Regions from separate parts of the Kineococcus esterisolvens genome, predicted to be linked through region 2. Evidence: riboswitches for the same ligand, from Rfam matches in the RefSeq annotation. Region 2 holds a riboswitch; the other holds the start of a gene.
What was found. Region 2 has a riboswitch for glycine ahead of gcvT (glycine cleavage system aminomethyltransferase GcvT). Riboswitches for the same ligand answer to the same signal wherever they lie in the genome.
Positions count from the first base shown of each region.

Region 1: it holds a riboswitch for glycine, as region 2 does, so the genes downstream of both, gcvP (aminomethyl-transferring glycine dehydrogenase) here and gcvT (glycine cleavage system aminomethyltransferase GcvT) in region 2, are expected to answer to the same signal.

Region 1 covers NZ_JBJLRI010000001.1:37,207-52,381, reverse strand. Annotated here, with positions in the region: gene gcvH (glycine cleavage system protein GcvH) at 73-459, shown strand; gene ACRYR8_RS00240 (FHA domain-containing protein) at 639-1,163, shown strand; gene ftsR (transcriptional regulator FtsR) at 1,208-1,903, shown strand; gene ACRYR8_RS00230 (bifunctional nuclease family protein) at 1,996-2,478, shown strand; gene ACRYR8_RS00225 (MerR family transcriptional regulator) at 2,609-3,208, shown strand; gene ACRYR8_RS00220 (hypothetical protein) at 3,311-4,057, opposite strand; gene ACRYR8_RS00215 (ParA family protein) at 4,211-5,002, opposite strand; glycine riboswitch at 5,112-5,202, shown strand; gene gcvP (aminomethyl-transferring glycine dehydrogenase) at 5,385-8,219, shown strand; gene ACRYR8_RS00205 (glucose-6-phosphate dehydrogenase) at 8,245-9,648, opposite strand; gene ACRYR8_RS00200 (NfeD family protein) at 9,788-10,288, shown strand; gene ACRYR8_RS00195 (SPFH domain-containing protein) at 10,288-11,403, shown strand; gene ACRYR8_RS00190 (cytochrome c oxidase assembly protein) at 11,366-12,211, opposite strand; gene ACRYR8_RS00185 (DUF2243 domain-containing protein) at 12,208-12,609, opposite strand; gene ACRYR8_RS00180 (hypothetical protein) at 12,653-13,201, opposite strand; gene ACRYR8_RS00175 (MBL fold metallo-hydrolase) at 13,280-14,095, shown strand; gene ACRYR8_RS00170 (alpha-L-arabinofuranosidase family protein) at 14,129-15,175, opposite strand, start outside.
Region 2 covers NZ_JBJLRI010000021.1:40,186-55,360, forward strand. Annotated here, with positions in the region: gene xylB (xylulokinase) at 1-1,395, opposite strand, end outside; gene ACRYR8_RS09295 (DUF3073 domain-containing protein) at 1,590-1,844, shown strand; gene purM (phosphoribosylformylglycinamidine cyclo-ligase) at 1,954-3,042, opposite strand; gene purF (amidophosphoribosyltransferase) at 3,039-4,538, opposite strand; gene ACRYR8_RS09310 (hypothetical protein) at 4,647-4,973, opposite strand; gene ACRYR8_RS09315 (sterol carrier family protein) at 4,997-5,380, opposite strand; gene ACRYR8_RS09320 (L-serine ammonia-lyase) at 5,445-6,872, opposite strand; gene gcvT (glycine cleavage system aminomethyltransferase GcvT) at 6,878-7,984, opposite strand; glycine riboswitch at 8,029-8,117, opposite strand; glycine riboswitch at 8,128-8,206, opposite strand; gene ACRYR8_RS09330 (tautomerase family protein) at 8,301-8,690, opposite strand; gene ACRYR8_RS09335 (maleylpyruvate isomerase family mycothiol-dependent enzyme) at 8,851-9,501, shown strand; gene ACRYR8_RS09340 (sugar phosphate isomerase/epimerase family protein) at 9,571-10,425, opposite strand; gene ACRYR8_RS09345 (Gfo/Idh/MocA family protein) at 10,440-11,486, opposite strand; gene ACRYR8_RS09350 (ATP-binding cassette domain-containing protein) at 11,495-12,370, opposite strand; gene ACRYR8_RS09355 (ABC transporter permease) at 12,378-13,439, opposite strand; gene ACRYR8_RS09360 (sugar ABC transporter substrate-binding protein) at 13,447-14,445, opposite strand; gene ACRYR8_RS09365 (sugar phosphate isomerase/epimerase family protein) at 14,584-15,175, opposite strand, start outside.

The DNA.
Region 1 (15,175 bases), on a different contig from region 2:
GCACTTCCCGACCGGCCCGGGCCCTCGCGCCGCGGGCCCTCCGACACCCCACGACGAGGAGCGAGACGCCCCATGGCCTCCAGCGTGCCCGAGGACCTGCGCTACACCGCCGAGCACGAGTGGGTGCGCGTCGAGGAGGGCGGCACGGTCCGCGTGGGCATCACCGACCACGCCCAGGACGCCCTCGGCGACGTGGTGTACGTCTCGCTGCCCGCGGTGGGCGAGAGCGTCGCCGCCGGCGCGGCGTGCGGCGAGGTGGAGTCCACCAAGAGCGTCAGCGAGATCACCGCCCCGCTCAGCGGGGTCGTCGCCGCGCAGAACCCCGGTCTGGAGACGCGGCCGGACCTGGTCAACTCCGACCCGTACGGCGAGGGCTGGATGTTCACCCTCACCGTCTCGGACCCCGCGGAGCTGGAGCGCCTCCTGGACGCGGGGGCGTACCGCTCGCACGCGGGCTGACGGCGTCGGGGCGCTGTCGGGGCGCTGTCGGGGTGTCGTCCGGGCGGGTGGTGCGCACGGGGAGTGTGGAGCCGCTACTCCGCCCCGGCTAGGGTGACGATCAGCGTCAGGAGCGGGGACCGTCCCGCTGCGGTGGGTCGCGCGGGCGGGTGCCCGCGGTGTTTGCGAGAGGTGGTGCGATGTCTCCGTCGGGCACGTCCCCGGACGAGGGGACGACACCCGGGCCGGGAGGGGACGAGCGTCCCGCCGACTCGACGATGTCGTTCGCGGGACTGACCGTCCCGGAGGTCCACGAGGCCGTCGAGGGCGGGCTCAGCGGGGACGACCTCGCCGCTGTGGAGGCCCTGCCTCGCGGCTCGGCCCTGCTGGTGGTGCGCCGCGGCCCGAACGCGGGGGCGCGCTTCCTCCTCGACGCGGAGCGGACCTCCGCCGGCCGGCACCAGGCCAGCGACATCTTCCTGGACGACGTGACCGTCTCGCGTCGCCACGCCGAGTTCCTGCGGGCACCCGACCCGGCGTCCGGGCCCGGGTTCCGCGTGCGCGACGTGGGCAGCCTGAACGGCACCTACGTCAACCGCGAGCGCATCGACGACGTGCTCCTGCGCCCCGGCGACGAGGTGCAGATCGGCAAGTACCGCATGGTCTACCACCCCAGCCCGCAGTCGCCCGGGACCGCGGCGGGTGGGGGCGGGCGGCCGGCGTGAGCGCGGCGGCCTCGCGGGCGGCCTTCGACCCGGACGCACCGCGCATGACGATCGGTGAGGTGATGGCGCTGCTGACGCCGGAGTTCCCCGACGTCACCATCTCCAAGATCCGCTTCCTGGAGGAGCAGGGCCTGGTGGAGCCGCGGCGCACGGCCGCCGGCTACCGCAAGTTCTCCTCCTCCGACGTGGACCGGCTGCGCTACGTGCTCTCGGCCCAGCGCGACCACTACCTGCCGCTGCGGGTCATCCGGGAGAACCTGCACGCCATCGACCGCGGCCTGCAGCCGCCCGAGCAGCCGGGCGCGGCGCCGCGGGTGCCGGACGCGGCCGGCGCCCCGCCCGCGGCGCGCTTCGAGGGCAGCGCCGCCCGGTTGCGGCTGACCCGCGCCGAGCTGCTGCGCGAGAGCGGCGTGGACGCGGAGCTGCTGGACGCCCTGGAGGGCTTCGGCGTGCTGGGCCCCGTGCCGGGCGGCCCCTGGTACGACGGCGAGGCGCTGGAGGTGCTGCGCGCGGCCGCCACGCTGGCCGGGCACGGCATCGAGGCCCGCCACCTGCGGGTCTTCCGCTCGGCCGCCGATCGCGAGGTGGCGCTGGCCGAGCAGGTGGCGGCACCCCTGCAGCGGCAGCGCTCGGCCGACTCCTCGGCCCGCGCCGAGCAGGTGGCGCGCGAGATCGCCGCGGCCTGCCTGCGTCTGCACACCGCGCTGGTGGCGGGGGCGCTGGGGCGCGTCACGGGCTGAGCGCGGGTCGGTGACGCACCGATCACGCGCGTGCGGCGCGGCGCGACGGGTGCCGGCCGCCGCGCCGGGCCCGGGAGGGGTACGGTGAGGGCGTGCGTGCGCTCGATGTCATCGGCGTCCGGGTCGAGATGCCCTCCAACAACCCCATCGTGCTGCTGCGTGAGCGCGACGGGGACCGCTACCTGCCGATCTGGATCGGCGCCCCGGAGGCCAGCGCCATCGCCTTCGCCCAGCAGGGCGTCGTCCCGCCCCGTCCCCTGACCCACGACCTGCTCAAGGACGTGATCACGGCCCTGGGGCGGCGCCTGGAGGAGGTGCGCATCGTGGAGGTGCGTGACAACGTCTACTTCGCGGAGCTCGCCTTCGACGGCGGTGCGACCGTGAGCTCGCGGACCTCCGACGCGATCGCCCTGGCGCTGCGGGTGGGCTGCCCGATCGTGGGGGCCGAGGAGGTCCTGGACTCCGGCGGTGTGCCGGTGCCCGACGAGGACGAGGACGAGGTGGAGAAGTTCCGCGAGTTCCTCGACCACATCACCCCGGAGGACTTCGAGTCGGAGGCGGGCCCGGACCGGTGAACAGTTCGACGGACGGCGCGCCGCGCGCCTCGTTGACGCTCCGCGGGTGCGACTCTACGGTCAGTTGACAGGACGCTCCCGGTCGGCACGGCACCGACGATCGGACCGGGGCGATGATGAGGAGGCCGGCGTGAGCAGAGGCGAGGCAGACTCGGGGTCGTTGCGCGGCAGGAAGCCGGTCCCCGCGCAGGGCCTCCTGTTCGCCGAGGACCTGCCCGACCTGGACGAGGAAGTCGGTTACCGCGGCCTGACGGCGTGCAAGGCGGCCGGCATCACCTACCGCCAGCTGGACTACTGGGCCCGCACCGGCCTGGTGGAACCCAGCGTGCGCAGCGCCTCGGGGTCGGGCTCGCAGCGGCTGTACGGCTTCCGCGACATCCTCGTGCTGAAGGTGGTCAAGCGGCTGCTGGACACCGGGGTGTCGCTGCACCAGATCCGCACGGCCGTGACGCACCTGCGCGAGCGGGGTGTGGACGACCTGGCGCAGATCACGCTGATGAGCGACGGCGCCAGCGTCTACGAGTGCACCTCGGCGGACGAGGTCATCGACCTCGTGCAGGGCGGTCAGGGCGTGTTCGGCATCGCTGTCGGGCGGGTCTGGCGGGAGGTGGAGGGCGAGCTGGCCTCGCTGCCCAGCGAGCGCCTCGCGGAGCGCACCGAGGTCGCCGCTCCCGCGGTGGTGCTGGCGGACGAGCTCAGCACGCGCCGCCGGGCCCGCGAGGCCGGCTGACTCGAGCCGACGACCCGCGACCACGACGACGCCCCGGCCGGTGGCCGGGGCGTCGTGGTGTCCGGGACCGCTGCTCGGCGGGCCGGGGCCCGCGCGGAGGGGTCAGTCCAGCAGGTGCGCGTTGGGCAGGGCCTGGCGCGCGAAGGGGTCCACGACCCAGTCGTGGCTGTCGGGCAGCCACAGCACCGCGGCGAGCAGCGCGTCGGCCCACGTGGACAGCAGCACCTCCAGGGGCACCCGCCAGGAGTGCTGGTACGCCTCGCCGTCGTCGTCGAGGACCACCTGCTCCACCTGGGTGCAGGACGGTCCCAGCCGCACGGCCAGCATCTCCTCGTCGCGCGCGAACACCGGCAGCAGCCCGGGGGGTGCGACCGGTCCCGGCCCCTGGCCGGTCGCCCGGCGCACGGCGTCCTCCAGGCCGAGCGGCACCCAGCCGCCCGGGCCGACGGTGGGGGCGCTGGTCCGGTAGCGGGTGCGCACGGGGTCCACGCCGTCCACGCTGCGCCACCAGGCGCGTGCACCGCGCGGTACGAGCAGGCCCAGCTGGTGCTCGACGGCGTCCAGGGCCGCGTCGTCCACCCCGGGCCGCAGGCGGGTGGCGATGTCCGCGCCGGCGCGGGCCCAGCGCGCGCGCAGCACGTCGACGAGCTGCAGGACCCGCGTGACCTCGGCGGTGTCCTCGTCGGCCGGCCGGCGCGGACCGGCCGTGCCCGCTGTGCGGTGCGGTGCGGGCACCAGGCGCGGTGGCGCGGGCTGGGGGGCCGGTGCGGTGCTCGCAGCGCCCAGGACCTGGCTGGTCCGGGCGGCGCGCACGAGGCGCGGGCGGTTGGCGGGGGCGTCGGTCGTCACGGAACCTCCTCGGACCCGCGGTGGCGCGGGGTGGTGCTCGGCGGTGCGGACGGAGGGGACCAGCACGCACCGTGAGGGCACGGTAGGCGGTACCGGTCTCCTGTGCACTTCGACGACGGGAAAACGATCAGATGCCTTTCGGTGTTCCCGCGCTCACGCGCTGTCACGCGACGTGCGGGGGGCGACCCCCTGGGCCAGGACCACGTCCAGGAGCCGGTCGAACTGCTCGGCCACCCGGCGGGCCGCGACGGGACGCAGCGCGTGCAGCGGCTTGCCGGCACCCTGCGACTGGGGCACGGCCACCCGGTCGGGCAGCGGTTCCAGCACCAGCGGTCCGAACAGGGAGCGCAGCTCCTCCAGGCGGAAGCGCTGCTCGCCCGAGCGCGGGGAGAAGCGGTTGACCAGCACCCCGGCGACGCGGGGCCCCGAGCGCAGCGCAGCCACCTCGTCCAGGGTGCGCCCCACCGCGGCCACCGAGAAGCGGCTGGCGTCGGAGACGACGAGCACGGCGTCGCTCGCCCGCCAGGCCGAGCGGGTCAGTCCGCCCAGCGACGGCGGGCAGTCGAGCAGCGCCAGTTCGTGGTCGTCCAGCTTGCGCAGCGCGCGGCGCAGCCCGTCGAGATCGGCCTGCTCGTGGTCGGGGGCGTCCAGCCGCGCCGAGGCCGCCGAGCCGGTGACGACGTCGAGCAGGCCCGGGTGGTCGTCCACCCACCCGCTGGGCGCCACCGAGGACTCCGCGACCCGGCGCTTCGGGGTGCGCAGCACCGCCGCCACGTCGTGCTCGCGCTGGGCGGTCACGTCCAGGCCCGAGGTCGCGTCGGCCTGGGGGTCGAGGTCGACGACGAGGGTGCTGACGGAACGGTGCAGGGCCGCGGAGGCGAGCCCCAGGACCACCGACGTCTTGCCCACGCCGCCCTTCGCGCTGCAGACGGCCATGGTGATCATCGCGAGAGGATACCGGGGTGCGCGGTGTCGAGCGGACCGCTGTCGCCGGGGCCGCGATCCGGGACCGCGCGGCGGGCGATGGCCTACAGTGGCAGCGGAAGCTGGCTGCGCATCCCGCGCGGGAGAGACCCCGGTCCGGCCGGGGCGCCGAAGGGGCAACATCCCCGGAACCTCTCAGGCGGAAGGACCGCGGGGGACAGGCCGCTCTGGAGGCCGCGACCGCCCGGGCCGACAGACGGGGGCGTCCCGACCGCCGTGAGCCCCCGGAGCACCCGTGACCACCACCGCCCCCGCCACCCCCGCCGGTACCCCCGCCGGTACCCCCGCCGCCACCTCCGGTGCGCCCGCCGAGGGTGCGCCCGCCCTCGGCGCCCCGGGCCCGCTGCCCTTCAGCGCCCGCCACGTCGGGCCGGACGCGGGCGAGGTCACCCGGATGCTGGCCGCGGTGGGCGTCGCCGACACCGAGGAACTCGTGCGGCGGGCCGTGCCCGCCGGGATCCTCGAGGGACCCGGCGCCCTGGACCTGCCGCCCGCGCTGGACGAGGCGTCCGTGAGCGCCGAGCTGCGCCGGCTCGCGGCGCGGAACCGCGTCGTGCCCTCGATGATCGGGCTGGGTTACCACGGCACCCGGACCCCGGCCGTGGTGCGCCGCAACGTGCTGGAGGACCCCGCCTGGTACACCGCGTACACCCCGTACCAGCCGGAGATCTCCCAGGGCCGACTGGAGGCCCTGCTGAACTTCCAGACCGCCGTGGCCGACCTCACCGGCCTGGACGTGGCGAACGCCTCGCTGCTCGACGAGGGGACCGCCGCCGCCGAGGCGATGACGCTGGCCCGCCGCGTCTCGAAGGCACCCGCCGGGGCGGTGTTCGCCGTGGACGCCGACGTGCTGCCGCAGACGCTGGCGGTGCTGCGCACCCGCGCGGTGCCCCTGGGCGTCGACCTGGTCACCGTCGACCTGGACGCGGCCGACCCGCTCGCCGTGCTGGGGGAGCGGGCGCCGTTCGGCCTGCTCGTGCAGTACCCCGGCACCTCCGGCCGCGTGCGCGACCTCGCGGGCGTCGCGGCCGCCGCCAAGGAGCGCGGTGCGGTGGTGGTGGCCGCCGCCGACCTGCTGGCCCTGGCCCTGCTGCGCGCGCCCGGCGAGTTCGGGGCCGACGTGGCCGTCGGCTCCTCCCAGCGCTTCGGGGTGCCGATGTTCGCCGGTGGCCCGCACGCGGCCTTCATGGCCGTGCGCGCCGGCCTGGAGCGCTCCCTGCCCGGCCGCCTGGTGGGCGTCTCGAAGGACGCCGACGGCGCCCGGGCGTACCGCCTGGCGCTGCAGACGCGCGAGCAGCACATCCGCCGCGACAGGGCCACCAGCAACATCTGCACCGCGCAGGTGCTGCTGGCGGTCGTGGCCGGCTGCTACGCCGTGCACCACGGCCCGGAGGGACTGCGCTCGATCGCCGCGCAGGTGGCGGGCACCGCCGCCCGCCTGGCGGCCTCGCTGCGCGCCGGCGGTGTGGAGGTCGTGCACGAGGAGTTCTTCGACACCGTCCTGGCCCGCGTGCCCGGCCGCGCCCGGGCGGTCGTGGCCGCCGCCCTGGACGCGGGGGTGAACCTGCGCCTGGTGGACGACGACCACGTCGGCCTGACGTGCGACGAGACGACCGCGCCCGAGCACGTGGCGGCGGCGCTGGCCGGTTTCGGCCTGCAGCCCGTCGAGGACGTCCCCGCCCACGCGCTGCCCGCCGGGCTGCTGCGCACCTCGGGGTTCCTGACCCACCCGGTGTTCTCGAAGCACCGCTCGGAGACGGCGCTGCTGCGGTACCTGCGCCGCCTCTCGGACGCCGACTACGCGCTGGACCGCGGCATGATCCCGCTGGGCTCGTGCACGATGAAGCTCAACGCCACCACCGAGCTGGAGCCGGTGTCGTGGCCGGAGTTCGCCGACCTGCACCCGTACGCACCGGCCGACCAGCTCGCCGGCACCGCGCAGCTCGTCGCGGACCTGGAGCGCTGGCTGGCGGAGGTCACCGGCTACGACGCGGTCTCCCTGCAGCCCAACGCCGGTTCCCAGGGCGAGTTCGCCGGGCTGCTCGCGATCCGCGCGCACCACCGCTCCCGCGGCGAGGCGCACCGCACGGTGTGCCTGATCCCCAGCTCCGCGCACGGCACGAACGCGGCAAGCGCCGTCATGGCGGGTCTGCGGGTCGTCGTCGTGGCCTGCGACGCCGACGGGAACGTCGACCTGGAGGACCTGCGCCGGAAGGTCTCCGAGCACGCCGACGACCTCGCCGCGATCATGGTCACGTACCCCTCGACGCACGGGGTGTACGAGGAGTCGATCCGCGAGGTGTGCGCCCTGGTGCACGACGCCGGCGGGCAGGTGTACGTCGACGGCGCGAACCTCAACGCCCTGGTCGGACTGGCCCGGCCCGGCCGGTTCGGCGCGGACGTCTCGCACCTGAACCTGCACAAGACGTTCTGCGTCCCGCACGGCGGCGGCGGCCCGGGCGTCGGCCCGGTCGCGGTGCGCGCCCACCTGGCGCGGTTCCTGCCCGCCACCTCCCCGGACGCCGACCCCGAGGCCGTCGGCATGGTGTCCGCCGCCCCGTTCGGCTCGGCGGGGATCCTGCCGATCTCCTGGGCGTACGTGCGCCTCATGGGCGCCGACGGGCTGCGCGCCGCCACGGTGCAGGCCGTGCTCAGCGCCAACCACGTCGCCGCCCGGCTGCGGGAGGCGTACCCGGTGCTCTACCGCGGACCCGGCGGGTTCGTGGCGCACGAGTGCGTCCTGGACCTGCGGCCGATGACGAGGGCCACCGGCGTGAGCGTGGAGGACGTCGCCAAGCGGCTCGTCGACTTCGGGTTCCACGCCCCGACGATGTCGTTCCCCGTCCCCGGCACCCTCATGGTCGAGCCCACCGAGAGCGAGGACCTCGCCGAGATCGACCGGTTCTGCGACGCCATGCTCGCCATCGCCGCCGAGGTGCGCGAGGTCGAGCGGGGCCGCTGGTCCGTGGCCGAGTCCCCGTTGCGCCAGGCCCCGCACACCGCCGCCTCGCTCGTGGGCGAGTGGGACCACCCCTACACCCGCGAGGAGGCCGTGTACCCGGCCGGGCTGGACCCGCGCACGAAGTACTGGCCGCCGGTGCGCCGCATCGACGGCGCCGCCGGCGACCGCAACCTCGTGTGCTCCTGCCCGCCGCTGGAGGAGCTCGCGGAGGGCTGAGCGGACCGGCAGCGAGTCCGTCCGGTCAGCGCCCGTCCGCCCCCGCCAGGGCGGGCGGGCCCTCGGGGCCGTCGCTGCCGGCGGCGTACTCCCGCAGCGGCGCGGCCCCGCGCTGCCACGCGGCCAGGATCGGCTCGACGATGCGCCAGCCCTCCTCGGCCTCCGCGGCGTGCGCCGACAACCGGGTGTCGCCGGCGAGCACCGCCAGCAGCAGCTGCCCGTAGGGGCCCGGTTCCTGCCGGGCCAGGTCGGCGCCCATCTCCACGGCCTCCAGCTCGAACGGGTCGCCGGCGCCGTTGAGGTCCAGGCGCAGCGAGACCCGGTCGGGGTCCAGCTGCAGGCGCAGCTCGTTGCGGTGCGGGCGGGGCCCCTCGAACACCGCGTGCGGCACCTCGGCGAAGCGGACGACGACCTCGCGCCGGTCCGCGGCCAGGGCCTTGCCGGTGCGCAGCCGGAACGGCACGCCCGCCCAGCGCCAGGTGTCCACGTGCAGCACGACCTCGGCGTACGTCTCGGTGCCGCGCTCGCCGTCGACGCCGCGCGCGTCGACGTAGTCGCCGACCTCCCGGCGGCCGTGGCGGCCGTCGACCGTGCCGGCGGTGTACCGCCCGCGCGCCGTGCAGCGGGCGACCTCGTCCTCCTCCAGCGCGCGCACCGCGCGCAGGACGTCGACCTTGCGGGCGCTGAGGTCCGCCGGGCGCATCGACTGGGGCGGTTCCATCGCCACGTACGCCAGCAGCTGCAGCAGGTGGTTCTGCACCATGTCGCGCAGCGCGCCGGAGCGGTCGTAGTAGCTGGCGCGGGACTGCGCGTCCACGGTCTCGTCGAAGACGATGTCGACGGACTCCACGTGGGTGCGGTTCCACACGGACTCGAAGAGGCGGTTGGCGAACCGCAGGCCCAGGACGTTCAGGACGGTCTGCTTGGCCAGGAAGTGGTCCACGCGGAACGTGCGGTCCTCGGGCACGACCCGCCCCAGCGCGGCGTTCAGGCGGCGGGCGCCCTCCAGGTCCTGCCCGAACGGCTTCTCCACCACGACGCGGGCGTGCTCGGGCAGGTCGCACTCGCCGAGCGCGGCGACGACCCGTTCGAACAGCACGTGGGGCAGGGCCAGGTACACCACGACGGGCTCGCCGTCGCCGGCGCGCTGCAGCGCGTCGCGCAGCACCCGCGGGTCGGTGACGTCGCCGTGGACGTACGCGGCGGTACCGGAGAGCTGCTCGCGCACCTCGTCCGGGGCGTCACCCGCGCCCTCGTCCAGGGCCCGGCGCACGTGGTCGCGGAAACCCCCTTCGTCGAGGTCGTCCTGGGCGACGCCGACCAGCCGCACGCCGTCGGGGTGCAGTGGGGCGATCTGCGCCAGGGCGGGCAGCAGGTAGCGGGCGGTCAGGTCCCCGGTGGCGCCGAGGACGACGAACTGGGCGGTCACGGATGCTCCTCACGATCGTTCGGCTGCGTCCGCGCACCAGCACACCAGCCGCGGGCCCCGACCGCGCGCCGGGACCCGGACCGACACGCCCGCCGTCGGCCCGCCGTCCCGCGGTGGCCCCCTAGGATCGGCAGGGGGGGTGGTCGTCGTGGGCTGGCTGGAGGACCTGCTGGACCACGCCTGGCTGCTGTGGATCGCCGCGGCCCTCGTCCTGGGGATCCTGGAGCTGACCGCCCTGGACCTGGTCTTCGCGATGCTCGCCGGCGGTGCGCTGGCCGGAGCCCTCGCCGACGCCGCCGGCCTCGGCTACGTCGGCCAGGTCCTCACCGCGGCGGCCGCCGCGGCGCTGCTCGTCGGCACGGTCCGCCCGGTGCTGCTGCGCCGGCTGCGGATGCCACCGGCCGGCACCACGAACGCGCCCGCGCTGCTGGGCCGCCCGGCCCTGGTGCTCACCGACGTCACCGTGCGCGGCGGCACCGTCAAGCTCGTGGGGGAGACGTGGTCGGCGCGCTCGGCGGCGCCCGGGCAGAGCTTCACCGCGGGTGAGGACGTCGTCGTGGTCGCCATCGACGGCGCCACGGCCGTCGTCGGCCCGTCCGCCCCCGCCGCACCGCCCGCCCCGCCGGAGGAGGAGCCCTGATGGACACCGTGACGGACACCGTCGTGACGATCGTCGTCCTCGCCCTGGTCCTGCTGTTCGTCGCGATCGTCATCGCGCGGACCATCCGCATCGTGCCGCAGGCCACGGCCGTCATCGTGGAGCGGCTGGGCCGCTACTCGCGCACGCTGGACGCGGGGCTGCACTTCCTCGTGCCGTTCATCGACAAGGTCCGCGCCACCGTGGACCTGCGCGAGCAGGTCGTCTCCTTCCCGCCGCAGACCGTCATCACCTCCGACAACCTCGTGGTGAGCATCGACACGGTCATCTACTACCAGCCCACCGACCCCAAGGCCGCGACCTACGAGATCGCCAACTACATCCAGGCGATCGAGCAGCTGACCGTCACCACGCTGCGCAACGTCGTCGGTTCCCTGGACCTGGAGCAGACCCTCACCAGCCGCGACCAGATCAACGGCCAGCTGCGCGGGGTGCTCGACGACGCGACGGGCCGCTGGGGGATCCGCGTGAACCGCGTGGAGCTGAAGGCCATCGACCCGCCGGCGAGCGTGCAGGACTCCATGGAGAAGCAGATGCGCGCCGAGCGCGACCGGCGCGCGGCGATCCTCAACGCCGAGGGTTTCAAGCAGTCGCAGATCCTCACCGCCGAGGGCGAGAAGCAGTCGCAGATCCTGCGCGCCGAGGGCTCGGCGCAGGCGGCGATCCTGCGGGCCCAGGGTGAGGCGCGCGCCATCACGCAGGTGTTCGACGCCATCCACCGCGGTGACCCGGACCCGAAGCTGCTGGCCTACCAGTACCTGCAGACGCTGCCGCAGATCGCCCGCGGCGACGCCAACAAGGTGTGGATCGTGCCCAGCGAGCTCAACGACGCGCTGAAGGGCTTCGGCTCGATGTTCGCCGCGCACGGCGAGACGGGGAACGGCGGGGGGGACGGCGCGCAGGGGGACCGCGCCCCCGCGCGGCGCCGCCGGCCGCGGGACGAGGCCCCGGCGCCGGGTTTCGAGGAACCCGTGCTGGAGGACCCCTCCGAGGCGCTGAACCGCGCCCGCGCCGAGGCCGCCGGTGCCACCGCGGCCGCCGAGGGGGCCACGCGCCGCGTCAGCGGACCGGGGAACGCCGAGCCGCCGGCGCCCTGACCTGCGCCTCCACCTCCGCAGGTGCCTCGACGGCGACCGGCGGCCGGGCCCGGCGGCGCGACCGGCGGCCCTCGCGGGCGTACCAGCCGCCGAACAGCGCGACGGCGCTGGCGACCTCCACCACCGTTCCGCCGTGGTACAGCACCTCCGCACCGGTGCGCACCTCGGCCGTGGCGCCGCCGTGCCCGGGCAGGCCCCGCGCCCACAGCACCTTGGCGAGCACGTCGTGGGCCGCCGCGGCCAGCAGCAGCAGCACCGCGCGGGCCGGCACCCCGGGGCGGCGGGGCAGCGGGTCGGCGCCCACGACGACGGCGCTCAGCAGGTAGCCGGCGGCGGCCATGTGCACGTGCGCGGCCACCCCCACCCACGGGTGCGTGTGCGACAGGTGGAACAGCGGCGTCAGGTAGAACGCCCACAACCCCCCGGCCTCCAGCACGAGCACCACCGGCGCCCGGGTCACCGCACGGGCCCAGCGACTGCGCAGCACCCCCAGCAGCGCGGTGCGCCCCGCGCGCGGCAGGGTCCGCAGCGCGAGCGTCAGCGGTGCGGACAGGGCCAGCAGCAGGGGTGCCAGCATCGTGGCGAGCAGGTGCACCACCACGTGCGCGGGGAAGCCACCGGCGTGCCCGTGGCCGTGGCCGGGCAGCAGGGCCGGCACCAGCGCCGCGGCCAGGACCGCGAGGGCGGCGCCGACGGCCGCGGCGGTGCGCCGCGCCGGCCAGCGGTCCCCGCGCCGGTGCAACCGCCGCTCACCGGCCAGGTACGCGCCCGGCACCGCGACGGCCACGAGCAGGAGCGCGCCGCTCACGCGCGCTCGCGGCGCCGGGCCCGGGCGAGGACGGCGGCCCCGGCGAGGACGCCCAGCAGCCCGGCACCGTTCCACGCCAGGTCGTACGGCAGCAGTTCGACGCCGTAGCGGATCTGGTGCAGGTCCAGGACCTTGTGGTGGACCACGCCGTCGTAGACCTGGAACGCCCCCCAGCCCAGCAGGACGCCGCCCACCACGCGCGCCCGGGAGGTGGCGCGCCGGCGCTGCAGGTCGGCGAACAGGAACAGCCCCGCGACGGTCGCGATCCAGCCGCCGGCGTGCAGGAGCCCGTCGGAGACCAGCCCCACCTCGAGGGTCGAACGGTCGTAGAAGTGGTGCCAGTGCAGCAGCTGGTGGAAGACGACCTCGTCGACGAACGCGGCCAGGCCCACGCCCATCAGCAGCCCGGCCCCCAGGGACCGCCGCGCCACGCCGCTGCCCTCAGCCGGCCTGCGGGGGCACGGCGGAGGGCCCCTCGCGGTGGCCCGAGCCCAGGGCCTCGGCCACGGCGCTGCGCCGCACCGCCTCCAGCTCGGCCGACTGCCGGGCGGCGCGCTCGACGAGTTCCTCCAGCTCGTCGGCGTCCAGCCGGTCGTCGTCCAGCGCCAGCTCCCGCAGCGACCGCCACAGCGCCCCCTTGCCCTGCACGCCCAGGGACAGCATCTCCAGCTCCACCACGGAGCTGAGCGGGGACCGGCGCAGCAGACGCCCGTTGGTCTTCAGCGTCCCCAGCGCCTCCCCGGCGCGGCCCAGGACCTGCAGCCGGCGGTCGGACCCGACGCCGAGCGCACCCATGAGGCGGACCAGCGTGCGGCGGTCCTCGGCGACCTCCCGGGTCAGGCGCTCCAGCACGCGCCCCGCGTCGGTGCCGCGGTGGCTGCGCGCGGCGCGCGCGAAGCGGGCCTCACCCGCCGTGGCGCCGGCGAGGTGGTCGTTGAGGTAGATGGCCAGCAGGTGGTGCCGGTCGGCGGGAGGGGTTCGTTCGTCCACGCAGGTGCACTACCCGCGACGGCGGCACGGCAACCCTCCGGTGGTTCCACCAGCCTGCGCCGGGGTAGGGGGGTGGGTGTGGACCCCAGCGACCGGCAGCTGTCCCTCACCTTCGTCGGCACCGCCACCACGCTGGTGCGCTACGGCGGGCTGACGCTGCTGACCGACCCGAACTTCCTGCACCGCGGCCAGTACGCCTGGCTGGGCAAGGGGCTGGTGGCCAAGCGGCGCACCGAGCCGGCGATGGGCGTGGCGGACCTGCCGCCGCTGGACGGGGTCGTCCTGTCCCACCTGCACGGCGACCACTTCGACCGCGTCGCGCGCCGCGGCCTGCCGCACGACGTGCCCCTGCTGACGACGCCGCACGCCCGGCGCCGGCTGGCCGGGGTGCACGGGTTCACCGATGTGACGGGGCTGTCGACGTGGGAGTCCCGGACGCTGCGGCGGGGGGACGTCGAGGTCCGGGTGACCGCCGCGCCCGGGCGGCACGCGCCCGAGCCCTGGCAGCGGCTGCTGCCACCGGTGATGGGCAGCGTCTGGGAGTTCGGGCCGGTGGGCGGCCGGGCCGAGTTCACCGTGTACGTCTCCGGTGACACCCTGAACGTCCCCGAGCTGCGCGAGGTGCCGCTGCGCTACCCGGAGGTGGACCTGGCGGTGCTGCACCTGGGCGGCACCACCCTGCCGGGCGGGCTGGTCGTGACGATGGACGGGGTGCAGGGCGCGGACCTGCTGCAGGTGCTGGAGCCGGCGCACGCCGTCCCCGTGCACGTGGACGACTACCGCCTCTTCCGCTCGCCGCTGTCCCGCTTCCGCGACGAGGTGGAGCGCCGGGGGCTGGCGCACGTGGTCCACTATCTCGCGCGCGGGCAGACGGGCGTCTTCAGCCCCCGCTGAGCGGGCCCGGGCGGGCCCGCTCAGCGGACGGCGTCAGCGGGTGGGGATGCGCAGGAACGTGACCGAGTGGGCGGGGAACTCGCGGGTGAACACCCGCTCGATCCCGTGGACCGTGCTGGTCTCCGGTGCCACCGGCTGCGACTCGCGGGTGTTCTCCGCCTGCGGGTCCCCGGCGATGACGGTCATCCGCGCCGTGGGGCGGGCCGGCTCGGCGCCCAGGTCCACGCGCGTGCGGGCCGGCTCGTCGCCGTTGTTGACGACCTTCACGATCAGCTCGCCGGTGTCGTCGTCGCGGGTGACGACCTGCGAGAACTCCTGCGTGGCGGCGTCGTCGGTGATCGTGCCCCACAGTTCGCCGTCGACGTACATCGCGGCGCTCGTGCCGCGCACCTCGACGCGCAGGTCGTAGGTGCGGCCGGTCTCGATCGTGCCGGGTCGGACGAGCAGCACCTCCTTCGCGCCGTCGGTGGTCTTCTCGACGGCGTCCTGGGTGCCGTTCCAGCCGCCGAGGTTCCACCAGTAGTAGTCGTCGCCGTCGACGCCGAAGCCGACGAGGAAGCCCTCGTCGCCGGCGGTCTTCGTCGCCGTCAGGGACACGTCGTAGTCGGTGACGCCGAGGTCCGGGGTGCGCACCAACGTGTTCTCCGCGGTGGTGTCGCTCTGCACGTAGGCGCCTCCGGTCACGGACCACTCCCCGGTTCCGGTCACCGGGGACCACTTCCCGTCACCGTCGGAGAAGTCGTCGGAGAACAGGACCTCGCCGCCGGGGGTGGTCACGCGCACGTCGTCGTAGCGGGCGGCGGTGCGCCAGGTCGACAGCCCGACCCCGCCGGCGATGGGCTCCGCGGGCACCTCGCCGCCGGTGGCGGTGCTCGGGACGACGCGGTCGCCCACGTTGGTCATGAAGAGCTTCTGCACCTCGTAGCTGGCAGAGCCCCACGACTCGTCACCGTCGAACCAGATCATGTCGGGGCGCCACTGGTTCTCGGCCACGTCCGCCAGCAGCGGGGCGTAGGACGCCATCCGCACCACGTCGGCGTTGCGCTCCAGGCCCGTCATGTACGACGCCTCGGCGAGGGC
Region 2 (15,175 bases):
CTGCGCGTAGCGCTCCCGCACGACGGGCAGGGGGTCCGCCTCGAAGGTCTCCGTGCCGCCCAGCGCCCACTCCGGCGGCTGCGCGGCACCGGAGAGCACCCACGCCGCCTGCCGGGCCGCGCCGTCGGCGACGTACTCCCCCGGTGCCGGCACCACGACGGGGCGGCCGAGCACCGCAGGCGCCAGGCGCCGCACGGCCTCCGAGCGTGCCCCGCCCCCGACCAGCAGCACCCTCCGCACGGGCACGCCCTGGGCGACGAGGGCGTCCAGGCCGTCGGCGAGCCCGCACAGCAGGCCCTCCACGACCGCGCGGGCCAGGTGCGCGGGCGTGGAGGTCTCCAGCGTCAGCCCGTGCAGGGCGCCGGTGGCGTCGGGTCGCACGGGCGTGCGCTCGCCCTCCAGGTAGGGCACCAGGACCAGGCCGCCGGCACCGGCGGGGGCGCTCAGCGCCAGCCGGGACAGCTCGGCGTGGTCCACCCCCAGCAGCCGGGCCGCCGCGTCCAGGACGCGCGCGGCGTTGAGCGTGCACACCAGCGGCAGGTGCCGGCCGGTGGCGTCGGCGAAACCGGCGACGGCACCGGTCGGGTCGTGGGTGGCCACGTCGCTGACGGCGCTGACGACGCCGGAGGTGCCGATGGACACCACGACGTCACCGGTCCGGGCCCCCACCCCCAGGGAGGCGGCCATGTTGTCGCCCGTACCGGGGCCGAGCAGGGCCCCGCGGCTCAGCTCCCCGGCGCTCTCGCCGGCGCTCGCGTGCGGGGCGAGCACCTCCGGCAGCCGCGGACGGGCGCCGAAGGCGCGTTCGAGCAGGTCGGGACGGTACTCGCCGGTGGAGGCCGAGAAGTAGCCGGTGCCGCTGGCGTCACCGCGGTCGGTCACCAGCGGGGCCCCGGCGGCGGACCCGCCGGCCAGGCGGTGGGTGAGCCAGTCGTGCGGCAGGCAGACGCTGCGGGTGCGGGCGGCCGCCTCCGGCTCGTTCTCGGCGACCCAGCGCAGCTTGGTGATCGTCAGCGAGGCCACGAGGACGCTGCCGACCTGCTCCGCCCACGCCCGGGGGCCACCGAGCTCCGCCGTCAGGTCCTGCGCCGCCCGGGCGGAGCGCCCGTCGTTCCACAGCAGCGCCGGGCGCACCACGGCGCCGTCCTCGTCCAGCAGGACGGACCCGTGCTGCTGGGCGCCGACCGCCACGGCGCCCACGTCGTCGAGGCCACCGGCGTCCGCGACGGCGGTGCGCAGCGCCTCCCACCAGCGCTCGGGGTCCACCTCGGTGCCCTCGGGGTGCGAGGCGCGGCCCGTGCGCAGCAGGCGCCCCGTGGCGGCCTCCCGCACGACCACCTTGCAGGACTGCGTCGAGGAGTCGATCCCGGCCACCGTGGGCGAGCTGCGCGGCATGGGGGCCATGCAACACCACGCACCGCGACCGCGGGGCACCCCCTCGGACCCCGCCCTCCCCCGTCCGGCCGCGCGGCGCGCGGACCGGGATGCCGGAAGCTCTCGCGAACCTGTACGGTTGGCACCACGGAGAGATGACAGCTACTCCGGGGTCCTCACAGCGGCCCCGGCCGACGCGCGAGGGGGTCGACGCCATGGGGCGCGGCCGTCAGAAGGCCAAGCAGACGAAGGTCGCTCGGCAGCTGAAGTACTTCAGCCCGCAGACTGACTACAACGCGTTGCAACGCGAGCTGCACGGTCCTGACCCGTTCCGCCAGTCCGGACCTGCACCTGCAGAAGTCCCGGAGGCGCCGGAGACGGACGAGGACGAAGTCGACGACACCGACGACTGGTCCCGCTACTCCGCCACGGACGACTACGAGGACTGGGCGACCAAGCGTCGCGCCTGACCTCCCGTCCACGGCACCGCTGCCGAGTCCCCGCCGCTCCGCGCGGCGGAGGGTCGGCGCACCGCGGCAGCACCGCACCAGTGGGGCGTGGCACTGCTCCGGAGGACCCTCACCAACCCTGGTGGGATCCCCGGAGCAGCGCCACGCCCCCTGCCACGCCCTTGCCGTTGCTGTCGCCGTCGTCCTCACGACGCGCCCGGACCCGGCCGCACACCCACGCGGGGATCCCCGCCGCCTCCACGGAAGCCACCACGGCGTCCGCGCTGGCGGGGTCGACCACGGCCAGCATGCCCACCCCCAGGTTGAGGGTGCGCTCCATGTCGTCGGCGGGCACCCGGCCCAGGTCACGGACCAGTGAGAACACCACACCCGGCGTCCAGGTGGAGCGGTCGACCTCCGCGGTGACGCCCGCCGGCAGGCAGCGGGCCAGGTTGGCGGCCAGCCCCCCGCCGGTGACGTGGCTCATGGCGTGCACCCCGCCGGTGGCGAGGGTGGCCAGCACCGGCCGGGCGTAGATGCGAGTGGGCTCCAGCAGCTCCTCGCCCAGGGTGCGGCCGAACTCGTCGACGTGCCGGTCGTAGGACCAGCCGGCGTCGGCGAACACGCGGCGCACCAGCGAGTACCCGTTGGAGTGCAGGCCCGAGGAGGCCATCGCCACGAGCACGTCGCCCTCGCGCACCCGTTCGGCGCCCAGCAGCTCGTCGGCCTCCACGGCGCCGGTCACCGCGCCGGCGACGTCGTACTCGTCGGGACCCAGCAGACCGGGGTGCTCGGCGGTCTCGCCGCCGACGAGGGCCACGCCGGCCTCCTCGCAGGCGCGGGCGATGCCCGCCACGATGCCGGCCGTCCGCTCGGGCACCACGCGACCGCAGGCGATGTAGTCGGTCATGAACAGCGGGGTCGCCCCGCACACGACGACGTCGTCGACGACCATGCCGACCAGGTCGGCGCCGATGGTGTCGTGCTTGCCCACCGCCTGCGCGACGGCGACCTTGGTGCCCACCCCGTCGGTGCTGGTGGCCAGCAGCGGCCGGCGGAAGCCCTTCAGCGCGCTGACGTCGTACAGCCCGGCGAAGCCGCCGAAGCCGCCGACCACGTCGGGGCCGTGGGTGCGGGCCACCGAGGCCTTCATGAGCTCGACGGCGCGGTCACCGGCCACGACGTCGACACCGGCGGCTGCGTAGGTGGTGCCGGTCACCGGCGGGCTCCCGAGTGGGTGGGGTGCGAGGGGTGCACGGGGGTGATGGGCAGGCGGGGCTTGTCCAGGGCGTGCTCGCCCAGGCGCTGCAGGTCGGGCACGGGCACCGGGTAGCTGCCGCTGAAGCAGGCGCTGCACAACCGCTCGGCGGGCTGGTCCGTGGCGGCGATCATGCCCTCGGGCGAGATGTACCCCAGGGAGTCGGCACCGATGCTGGTGCGCACGTCGTCCACGCCGAGGCCGGTGGCGATCAGCTCGGCGCGGGTGGCGAAGTCGATGCCGTAGAAGCACGGCCACGTCACCGGCGGGGAGGAGATGCGCACGTGGATCTCCGCCGCACCGGCCTCGCGCAGCATCCGGATGAGGGCGCGCTGGGTGTTGCCGCGCACGATGGAGTCGTCCACCACGACCAGCCGCTTGCCCTGCACGACGTGCTTGAGCGGGTTGAGCTTCAGGCGGATGCCGAGCTGGCGGATCGTCTGGCTGGGCTGGATGAAGGTGCGGCCCACGTAGGCGTTCTTCACCAGCCCCTGCCCGTAGGGGATGCCGGACTCCTCGGCGTAGCCGATCGCGGCGGGGGTCCCGGACTCGGGCGTGGGGATGACGAGGTCCGCCTCGACGGGGTGCTCGCGGGCCAGCGTGCGGCCCATCTCGACGCGGGCCTCCTGCACGACCTTGCCGTTGATGGTGGTGTCGGGCCGGGCGAGGTAGACGTACTCGAAGACGCACCCCTTGGGCCTGGCCTCGGCGAACCGGCTCGAGCGCAGGCCGTCGGCGTCCACGGCGATGAGCTCTCCGGGCTCGACCTCGCGCACGACGCTGGCGCCGACGATGTCCAGGGCGGCGGTCTCGGAAGCCACGACCCAGCCGCGGTCCAGCCGGCCCAGCACCAGCGGCCGGATGCCCTGCGGGTCGCGCGCCGCGTACAGGGTGCGCTCGTCCATGAAGACGAGGCTGAAGGCGCCCTCGACGTGCGGCAGCACCTCCAGGGCCGTGGCCTCCAGGGTGTGGTCGGGGTCGCCGGCGAACAGCGCCGTGATCAGCGCGGTGTCGGTGGTGTTGCCGCGGGCGATCTCGCCGGAGCCGGCGCGGCCGGCGGTCCCGTCGGGGTAGCGCTCGGCGATCAGCTCTCGCAGCCGGAAGGCGTTGGTGAGGTTGCCGTTGTGCGCCAGGGCGACCGTCCCGCCGGCGGTCGCGCCGAGGGTGGGCTGGGCGTTCTGCCAGCCGGCGCCCCCCGCGGTGGAGTAGCGGGTGTGCCCGACGGCGATGTGCCCCTGCAGGGACTCCAGGGCCGCCTCGTCGAACACCTGCGAGACCAGCCCGGTGTCCTTGAACACGAGGATCTGCTCGCCGTTGCTCACAGCGATGCCGGCGGCCTCCTGACCCCGGTGCTGCAGGGCGTACAGGCCGTAGAAGGCGAGCTTGGAGACTTCTTCACCGGGGGCCCAGACCCCGAAGACGCCGCAAGCGTCCTGGGGGCCCTTCTCACCGGGCATGAGGTCGTGGTTAAGACGTCCGTCACCGCGGGCCACGTCCCGAGTGTGGCACACCCCCGCCACCCGGACGCACTCGTGGACGGGGGCGGCGCACCCGCCGCACCGGTTTCAGCGCGGGCCGCGCCGCCCGCTCCGGGTCCGGTCGGCCAGCACCGCCACCAGGCCGCCGAGCAGCGCCCCCACGACGCCGAAGGCGACGAACAGGTACCCGAAGAGAGCCCGCTGGGAGTAGCCGCCGGCGGGCGGGGTCAGCGCCGCCACGACCGCCGCGGCGACGAAGGCGACGACGACACCGGTGAGGATGAAGGCGCGGAACCGGGGCGCACGCCGGCGCGTCACCTGGACCAGCCGGGTGGCCTCCTGCGGTTCGCGCTGCTCCTGCCGGCCGTCCCCGGGCGCCGGGGCGTCCTGCGGCCCGTGCTCCTGCTCGCTCACCCGCGCCACGGTACGCGGCCCGCTCAGGTCCCCGGAGCGGTGACCGGCAGCAGCTCACCGAGGTCGGCGCGCTCGCCGCTGGCACGCACCCGGCCGCCGGCGCGCGCGTCCTCGAAGGCCAGCCGGCCGGCGGCCAGCTGGAGCCAGGTCAGCGGGTCGGTCTCGACCACGGCGGGCGGGGTGCCGCGGGTGTGCCGGGGGCCCTGGACGACCTGGACGGCGGCGAACGGCGGCACCCGCACCTCCACGCTGCCGCCGGGGTGGCGGACGGCGAGCTCCTCCAGCGTGAAGCGCACGGCGGCGGCCAGCACGGCCCGCTCGGGCGCCCCGCCGGCGTCCACGGCCTCCAGGGCGGCGCGCAGCGCGGCGCGGCCCTGCTCGGGGTCGGTGCGGCGGCGTGGGGGCACCGGGCCACCGTGCCACCCCGCCCGGCACCCCGCACCGGCACCCCGCAGCTCATCACCCCGCAGCTCAGCACTCCGGGACGTTGACCCCCACCGCGGCGGCCGGTGCCCGGTGCGCGCCCACGACGGTCAGGGCGAGCCCGCCGCGGGAGGTCTCCTTGTACTCCGAGCGCATGTGCGCACCGGTGGCGCGCACCGTGGCGATCGCGGCGTCGAGGCTGACGACGTGGGTGCCGTCACCGCGCAGCGCGGTGCGCGCGGCGTGGATGGCGGTGGTGGCGCCCACGGCGTTGCGCTCGATGCAGGGGATCTGCACGAGCCCGCCGACGGGGTCGCAGGTCAGGCCCAGGTGGTGCTCGATCGCGATCTCGGCGGCGTTCTCCACCTGCTCGGGGGTGCCGCCGAGGACCGCGGTCAGCCCGGCGGCGGCCATGGCGCTGGCCGAGCCCACCTCCCCCTGGCAGCCCACCTCGGCGCCGGAGATGGAGCCGGTCTCCTTCAGCACGACGCCGATGCCGCCGGCGGCGAGCAGGAAGTCCACGGTGCTCGCGTCGTCGGCGCCGGGGGTGAAGCGTCGGTGGAAGTGCAGCACGGCCGGCACGATCCCGGCGGCGCCGTTGGTGGGGGCGGTGACGACCCGGCCGCCGGCGGCGTTCTCCTCGTTGACGGCGAGCGCGTACAGGCTGACCCAGTCCATCGCGCGCAGCGGGTCGGCGCCGGCGTCGCACCGCTCCTCCTCGGCGAGCAGCTGGCGGTGCAGCCCCGGGGCGCGGCGGCGCACGCCCAGACCGCCGGGCAGGGTGCCCCCGCTCGCCAGGCCGCGCTGCACGCAGGCGGCCATGGCGCCGAACACCTCCAGCAGGCCGGCGTCGACCTCGGCGCGGCTGCGGCGGTGCTCCTCGTTGCGGCGCACCAGGCCCGCCACCCCCAGGCCGGTGCGCCGGCACTGCTCGAGCAGTTCGGCGCCGGTGCGGAAGGGGTGCGGCAGGTCGTCGCCGGGACCGGCGAGCGGCGCGGCGTCGTCCAGCGGGTCGTCGCGCACGAACCCGCCGCCGACGGAGTAGGAGGTTCGCCGCAGCAGGACGCCGCCGGCCCGGTCCAGGGCGGTGAACACCATCCCGTTGGGGTGGGCGGGCAGCGCCTCGCGCAGCAGGCGCACGTCGGCGTCCGGGTCGAAGCGCACCCGGTGCCGGCCCAGGAGGGGAAGTTCGCCGGAGGCGCGCACGGCGGCCAGCAGTGCCGGGACGGCGTCCGGGTCCACCTCCTCGGGGCGCTCGCCGAGCAGCCCCAGGACGGCGGCGGAGTCGGAGCCGTGGCCGCGGCCGGTGGCGCCGAGGGAACCGTGCAGGTCCACCCGCACGGCGGCGACCCGTTCCAGCACGCCGTCGTCGGCCAGGGCCCGCGCGAAGAGCAGCGCGGCGCGCATCGGGCCGACGGTGTGGGAGCTGGAGGGGCCGATGCCGATGGAGAACAGGTCGAAGACGCCGACGGGCACGGGGTTCACCGGGCCCGTCGGTAGAAGGGCAGCTCGACCACCTCGACGGGCTCGGGACGCCCGCGCACGTCCACGGCGAGCGCGGTGCCGGGCGCCGAGAGGCCGTTCTCGACGTACGCCATGGCGACGGGGTGCCCCAGGGTCGGCGAGAGCGCGCCGCTGGTGACGGTGCCCACCGGGCGCCCCTCGTGCAGCACGGGGTACCCGTGGCGCCCGGCCCGCCGCCCGGTGCCGCGCAGCCCGACGAGGACGCGCTCGGGGGTGCGCTGCGCGAGACGCTCCAGCGCGGCGCGGCCGGGGAAGGCCGCCGGCTTGTCGAGCTTGACGACACGGCCGAGGCCGGCGGCGTACGGGTCGACGTCGCGGGACAGCTCGTGCCCGTGCAGCGGCATCCCGGCCTCCAGGCGCAGGGTGTCGCGGCAGGCGAGGCCGCAGGGCACGGCGCCGTGGGCGCGGCCGGCGCTCAGCAGCGCCTCCCACGCGGCGGGGGCGTGGGCGGCGGGCAGGACCACCTCGAAACCGTCCTCGCCGGTGTAGCCGGTGCGGGCCAGCAGCACGTCCTCGGCGCCGTCCGGGGTGCGCAGGGCGGTGGGCGTGCAGCGGTAGTGGCCGAGGGCGCCGAGGTCGGCGTCGACGAGCTCGCCGACGACCAGGGCGGCGGTGGGGCCCTGCACGGCGAGCAGGGCGGTGCCCGCGGACTCGTCGGTGACGGTGGCGTCGAAACCGGCGGTGCGGGCGGTCAGCTCGCGGGCGACGAGGCCGGCGTTGGAGGCGTTGGCGACGACGAGGAACTCCTGCTCGCCGAGGCGGTAGGTGACGAGGTCGTCGAGGATGCCGCCGTCCTCGTCGACGATCAGGCCGTAGGCGGCGCGGCCCGGCGGCATGGCCGAGGGGCGCCCGACGAGCGCGGCGTCGAGGGCGTCGCCGGCCTGCGGGCCGCTCACGCGCACCTCGCCCATGTGGGTCAGGTCGAACACGCCGGCGGTGGCACGCACGGCGCGGTGCTCGGCGAGGTCGGAGGCGTAGCGCACGGGCACGGACCAGCCGGCGAAGTCGGTGAACGCGGCACCCAGGGCGGCGTGCGCCTCGTGCAGCGGGGAGGTGCGGGACACGGGCGGGCTCCTTCCGGGCGCGGCCGCCGGGCGCGGCCGCGTGGACCCCCTCTGTCGCGGCACCTGAGAGCTTCGCGCCGTGCGGCGCTTTCCCCGTCGGTGAGGGTCGTGGGGACCCTGCTTTCCAGAGCGGCCTGCCCGTGGCGGTCCTGGGGACCTGAGAGGTTCCGGGGTGGTTGCTCCTTCGGTGCCCGCCGCTGGTGCGCGTCGGGGCTCTCCCGCCCGGGTGCGTGGCCTGGTGTTGGGTTGTGACGTGCAGCCGCCAGCGTCCCACGGGCCGCGCGCCGCGGGCCAGCGCCCGCCGGAGGAGCCGCCCTCAGAGCTCGCCGGTGAGGAACTGGGCGCGACCGTGGCCGAAGGACCAGTCGGCGTCGGAGTTCTCGGTGATCGAGACGACGACGTCGCCGGGGCCGGTGCCGCACGCGCGCTCCAGGTGGTCCACGAGCAGGGCGTAGAAGCGCTCCTTCTGCTCGCGCGTGCGCGGGCGGCTGGTCACCTGCAGGACGACGACGTCGTCGGTGCGCGGGATGCCGAGGCCGGTGTCGTGGACGACCAGTTCGCCGGGGGCGTGCTGGTGGACGACCTGGTAGCGGTCGCCGTCGGGGACTTCGAAAGCCTCCACGACGGCGGCGTGGGCTGCGTCGAGCAGGCTGGTCAGCGCCTCGGGGGTGCGGCCGGCGACGAGGTCGAAGCGGAGCAGCGGCACGGGATCCTCCTCTTATATGTAGTTACATGTTGACACATTTGGCGAGCGACTGGAGGGTCTCCCGGCCGACGCGGCCCAGGGGCCGCGGACCGGTGAGTCCTCCGCGCGGCCCGGGTCACCCCACCGGGACCCGTACCCGTACCCGTACCCGGAGGACGCCGTGACCACCACCACCTCGCGCGACACCCTGTGGGCGGCCGCGCACGCCGAGCGCGCCGCCCTGGCCGACGACCTCGCCGGCCTCGACGACGCCGAGTGGTCCAGGCCCTCGCTGTGCGGGCGCTGGAGGGTCGAGGAGGTCGTCGCGCACCTGACCGCGGCGGCGAGCACGGGGCGGTCGCGCTGGCTGGCGAGCATGGCCGGGGCCCGCTTCGACCCGGGCGTGCACAACGACCGGCGCCTGGCCGAACAGCTCGGCGTCACGCCCGCGCAGACGCTGGAGCGGTTCCGCGCGGTGGTCACCAGCACCACGGCACCCACCGGGCACACCGCGGCGTGGCTGGGCGAGGTCGTCGTGCACGCCCAGGACGTGCGCCGGCCGCTCGGGCTCACGGGTGGGCCGCCGGTCCCCGTGGTCACCGAGGTCGCGCGGTTCTTCACGGCCCGCGACTTCACGGTGGACGGCCGCAGCGCGGTGCGGGGGCTGCGGCTGGAGGCCACCGACGGCCCGTTCACGACCGGCGCGGGGGCGCCGGTCCGCGGCACGACGCTCGCGCTGACCATGGCCGTCGCCGGCCGGGGGGCGTTCTGCGACGAGCTGACCGGGCCGGGCGTCGCGCTGCTGCGCGCCAGGTGCGCGCTCGCCCGCTGACCGCGCCGCCCGCCGGACGCCCGAGGGGGCGGGTGCCTCGGCACCCGCCCCCTCGTCCCCACGACCCGTTCACCAGCGGTCGACGTACTCCTGGATCTTCTCGCGCATGAAGCGGCTGGACGCCTCGCGCCTCTCCTCCCAGGCGAAGACGCTCGCGCACAGCGCCCCGTCGAAACCGACCTCGCCCAGGGCGGTGAAGATGCCGTCGAAGTCCACCTCACCCTCACCGATGTCGAGGTGCTGGTGGACGCGCGCCGTGGATCCCGGCGGGTTGACGATGTAGCGCAGGCCGGAGGAGCCGCGGGGGTCGAACGTGTCGGCCACGTGCACGTGCCGCACGAGGTCGCCGGCGTAGCGGATGACGCCCGGGCCGTCGCCGCCCTGGTGGAAGGTGTGCGGGGTGCAGTAGACGAACCCCACCCAGGGCCGGTCCAGGCCGCGCACCAGGTCCACGGCGCGGAAGCCGTCCTCGACGAAATCGTCGGGGTGCGGCTCCAGTCGCAGCTCGACCCCGGCGGACTCGAAGACGGGCGCCAGCTCCTCGAAGGAGTCGAGGAAGCGGGCCTCGCTGGCCTCGGGCAGCTCCGGGCGGCCGTTGAACTCCGACTGCACGACGGGCACCCCCAGCTCGGTGGTGACCTCGACGATGCGCTTGATGTTGCGCACCGCCTGCTTGCGCTCGTCCTCACCGGGGCCGGACCAGCGCTGCACGAACTGCGTGGAGCACACGCCGACACCGGCGGCGTCCAGCGCCGCGCGGAACTTCCGGACCGTGGCCAGGTCCACGCGCGGGTGGCGGAAGAAGGGGATGAAGTCCTCGCGCGGCGAGAGCTCGATCCACTCGTAGCCGAGGTCGGCCACCAGCGCCGGCAGCTCCAGGAGCGGCACGTCGCGGAACATGTACGTGTCCAGGGCGATCTGCATCGTCGTCAGCCTCCTCAGGCGCGGGCGCCGAGGTCCACCTCGACGCGCCGACCGGTGCGCAGGGACTCCACTCCGGCGGCGCAGACGGCGGCGGCGGCGTAGCCGTCCCACACCCCCGGGCCGTCGATGCCCGCGCCGCTGCGGACGGCGTCCACCCAGCGCTGGAACTCCGCGTCGTAGGCGGCGCCGAAGCGCTCCTTGAAGTCGGCGGCGATGCCCCCGCCCCACCCGGCGCTGGAGTGCTCGACCAGACCGACACCCAGGCCGATCCTCGCGCTGCCGCGCTCGGCGACCAGCTCGGTGCGGACCTCGTAGCCGAACGTGGTGTTGACGAAGATCTCCACGTCGACCAGGGCGCCGCTCTCCGTCTCCATGAGGACGAACTGCGGGTCCTGCAGGCCCTCGGGAGCGTGGGAGGTGCGCCCGGGCTTGAACACCGTGATGGCGGTGATCTCCTCACCGAGCAGGAAGCGGGCCACGTCGACCTCGTGCACCACCGAGTCGAGGATGAGCATCTCGGAGGAAAAGTTCGGCGGGGTGGTCGCGTTGCGGTGGGCGCAGTGCAGGAACAGCGGGCGGCCCAGCTCCTGCGAGGCGATGAGCGAGCGCAGCTGCTCGTACTCGGCGTCGAAGCGGCGCATGAACCCGACCTGGACGAGCTGGCGCCCCAGGGCGCGCTCGGCCTCCACGACCTTGCGGGAGGTCTCCGGCGAGGTCGTCAGCGGCTTCTCGCACAGGGTCGGCTTGCCGGCATGCAGGGCCTTGAGCACGAGGTCCTCGTGGGTGAAGCCGGGGGTGGCGATGACGACGGCGTCCACCTCGGGGTCCTCGATGGCCGCGACCGGGTCGTGCAGGGCGCGCACGCCGAACTCGGCGGCCACCGCGTCGGTGCGGGCCCCGTCCACGTCGCTGACCGCGACGAGCCGCGCGCCCTTGGTCAGCTGCGCCAGGCGGCGGGCGTGGTCCTGCCCCATCATCCCGACGCCGAGCACGGCGACGCGGAGGTCCCGGTCGTAGCCCTCGCGAGCGGTGTGCGGGGTCGTCTGCGTCGCCGTGCTCATCGGTGTCGTCACCTTCCGGTCGTGCGGGCCGCCGTCAGGCCGGCGGCGTTCTCGGGGGTCTCACCGGGGACGGAGAGCTCGTGGCTCAGGGCCTCGAGCTCCGCGCCGCCGGCCATCTCGTTGGTGAGCTCGTCCAGCGTGATCTCCTGCCGCGACTTGTCCAGCGAGACGTGGCCGCGGTTGAGGATCACGAAGTGGTTGCCCACCAGGTAGGCGTGGTGCGGGTTGTGGGTGATGAAGATGACGCCAAGGCCCGCGTCGCGGGCCTTGGCGACGTACTTCAGCACCACGCCGGACTGCTTGACGCCCAGGGCGGCGGTCGGCTCGTCGAGGATGAGCACCTTGGCGCCGAAGTAGATCGCCCGTGCGATGGCGATGCACTGGCGCTGGCCGCCGGAGAGGGCGCCGACGGGGCGTTCGAGGTCGGGCACGTTGATGCCCATCTTCGTCAGCTCCTCGTCGGTGATCTCCATCATGCGCTTGACGTCGAGGCGCTTGAAGGGGCCGAAGCCGGTGGTGAGCTCGGAGCCGAGGAAGAAGTTGCGCCAGATCGACATCAGGGGCACGAGCGCGAGGTCCTGGTACACGGTGGCGATGCCGCGCTCGAGCGACTCGCGCGGGGAGGAGAAGCTCACGGCCTCGCCGTTGACCTCCACCGTGCCCTCGGTGTGCCGGTGCAGGCCGGCGACGATCTTGATGAGGGTCGACTTCCCGGCCCCGTTGTCACCGAGCACGCAGGTGATCTCGCCCTGCTTGACCGACAGCGACACCCCGCGCAGGGCGTGGACGTTGCCGTAGCTCTTGCCGACGTCCGTCAGGCGCAGGATCTCGGTGTTCGGGGAGTGCCCGGAGCCGCCGGTCCGGTCGTGGGTCTCGGTGCTCATCGGTCCCTCACCTCTTCGCGGCCTGGTTCTTGACGACCAGGTTGACGATCGTGGCCAGCAGGAGCATCACGCCGAGGAACAGCTTGAACCAGTTCGCGTCCCAGCCCGCGTAGACGATGCCCAGGCTCGTCATGCCGAAGATCAGGGCACCGACGGCCGAGCCGACGGCCGAGCCGTACCCGCCGGTGAGCAGGCACCCGCCGACGACGGCGGCGATGATGTAGATGAACTCCTGGCCGACGCCGCCGCCGGACTGGATGGAATCGAAGCTGAACAGCTGGTGCATGCCGACGAACCAGCCGCAGAAGCCGACGGCCATGAACAGGCCGATCTTCGTCTTCTTGACGGGGACGCCGACGGCGCGGGCGGCGGCCTTGTCACCGCCGGCCGCGAAGATCCAGTTGCCCACCCGGGTGCGCAGCAGCGTCCAGGTGGCGACCGCCACGAAGAGGATCCACCAGAGGACGGTGATCCTGATCCCGACGCCGCCGACGTCGATCGTCGAGGCGAACACGGCGCGGGCGGAGTCCCAGCCGTCCATGTCGGAGACCGCGCTGGAGGAGACGCCGCCGGTCAGCAGCTTCGTCACGCCCAGGTTGATGCCCTGCAGCATGAAGAACGTGCCCAGGGTGATGAGGAAGCTGGGCAGACCGGTCCGCATCAGCAGCCAGCCGTTGAAGGCGCCGATGGCCAGGGCCACCAGGAGCGAGACGACGACGCCGACCCACAGGTTCAGGCGCAGCTGGTACGAGAACGTCGCCGCCGTCAGCGCCGTGGTGGTCACGACGACACCGGCGGACAGGTCGAACTCCCCGCCGATCATCAGCAGGGCGACCGCCACGGCCATGATGCCGATGGTCGACCCCGCGTAGGCGACCGTGGCCAGCGAGGAGGCCTGCCGGAAGGTGGGGGCGACCGCGCAGAAGAGGATGAACACCGCGAGGGCGCCGATGAGGGAGCCGATCTCGGGCCGGGACAGCAGCCGGGAGGCGAACGACCGGGTCCTGACCCGGTCGTCGCGGTCGCGGACCGCGGGACCGGCGCTGGGTGTGGTGACGGAGGTGCTCACGAGGACCTCACCTGGTCCCGCCGGCGGCGAACTCCGCCACGCGGTCGACGTTGGTGGAGTCGATGAACGACGGCCCCGTCAGGGTCGCCTGCCCACCACCGATGGTGTTGCCGTTGGTGTTGTACAGCCACAGCGAGTCCACCGCCAGGTACCCCTGCAGGTACGGCTGCTGGTCGATCGCCCACTGCACGTCGCCGTCCTGGACGGCGCCGATCAGCTCTGAGTTGGTGTCGAAGGTGACCACCTGCGCGTCGCTGCCGGCGGCGTCGACCGACTGCACCGCCGTCATGGCGAAGGGCGCACCCAGGGTGACGACCCGGTCGATGCTCGGGGACTGCTGCAGCTTGGAGGTGATCGCCTGCTGCACCGAGGGCATGTCGGTGCCCGTCACGTACAGGACCTCGCTGGTGCCGTTGAACGTGTTGTCCACACCCCGGCAGCGGGCCTCCAGGCCGACGTGGCCCTGCTCCTGGATGACGCACAGCTCGTGCTGGGCGCCCTCCTCGGTGAGGCGGGTGCCGGCGGCCTCGCCGGCCAGCTCCTCGTCCTGGCCGAAGTAGCCCACGGCGCCGGAGTCCTGCCACTCCTCGAAGCCGCCGTTGAACGCGACGACCGGGATGCCGGCGTCCACGGCCCTCTGCACGACCGGGTTCAGCGCGTCCGCCTTGGCCAGCGTCACGGCGATGCCGTCCACGCCGGAGTCGATCGCGCTCTGCACGAGGTTGACCTGGTCGCCGGCCTCGGGGGCGCCCTGGAAGTTCAGCTCGACGTTGTCCTTCGCCGCGGCGTCCTCGGCACCGGAGCGGACGATGTCCCAGAACGTGTCCCCCGGCGCCGCGTGGGTGATCATGGCGATCTCCATGCGCGGCGTGTCGGCGACCCCCGCGGCGGCGCCGTCGGCGCCCTCGTCGGCGGGGCGCCCACCGGAGGAGCTGCAGCCGGTCATCGTCATCGCGGCCACGGCCACGAAGGCGGCGGTGGCGGTCCTGCGCGAGCGAATCCTCATCGATCCGTTCCCTTCTCCTCGGGCGTCGGCCGCCCGCTGGGGTGGAGCCCGCTGTTCCTCAGCGGGGTGGTGCGGGGGTGCAGGTGGTGCAGGTGGTGCAGGTGTCCGTGGCCCCGTCCCGGGGCGGGGGCCCCGGGCTCAGGCCTGCGGGAGGCGGCAGGAGCGCAGGTACGAGAAGGTGCGGCGGGCGATGGGCAGCGGAGCGTCGAAGGCGACCGGGTACAGGTCCTGCTCGACGATGGCGAAGACGTCACGCCCCAGATCTTCCAGCGCGTCGAGGATCGGCGGCATCTCGGGGACCCCTCGCGGCGGCTCCACCATCGCCCCGAGCTTGACGGCGTCGCCGAACCCGAGGTCGTCCTCCTTCACCTTCGCGACCACCTGCGGGTCGACCTGCTTGAGGTGGGCGTAGGCGATGCGGTCGGGGTAGCGGCGGATGATCTCCAGGTTGTCCCCGCCGGAGTAGGCCACGTGACCGGTGTCCAGGCACAGCTTGACCGCGTCCGGGTCGGTCATCTCCAGGAAGCGCTCGATCTCGTCCTGGGTGTCGACGTGCGTGTCGGCGTGCGAGTGGAAGGCCATCTGCAGGCCGTAGCCGTCCTTGACCGCCCGGCCGAGGCGGTCCATGCCGGAGGCCAGCCGCTGCCAGCCCGCCTCGTCCAGGGTGCGCGGCTCCAGCGCCTCGCCGGTCTTGTCGCTGCGCCACTGGCCGGGGATGACCACCAGGTGG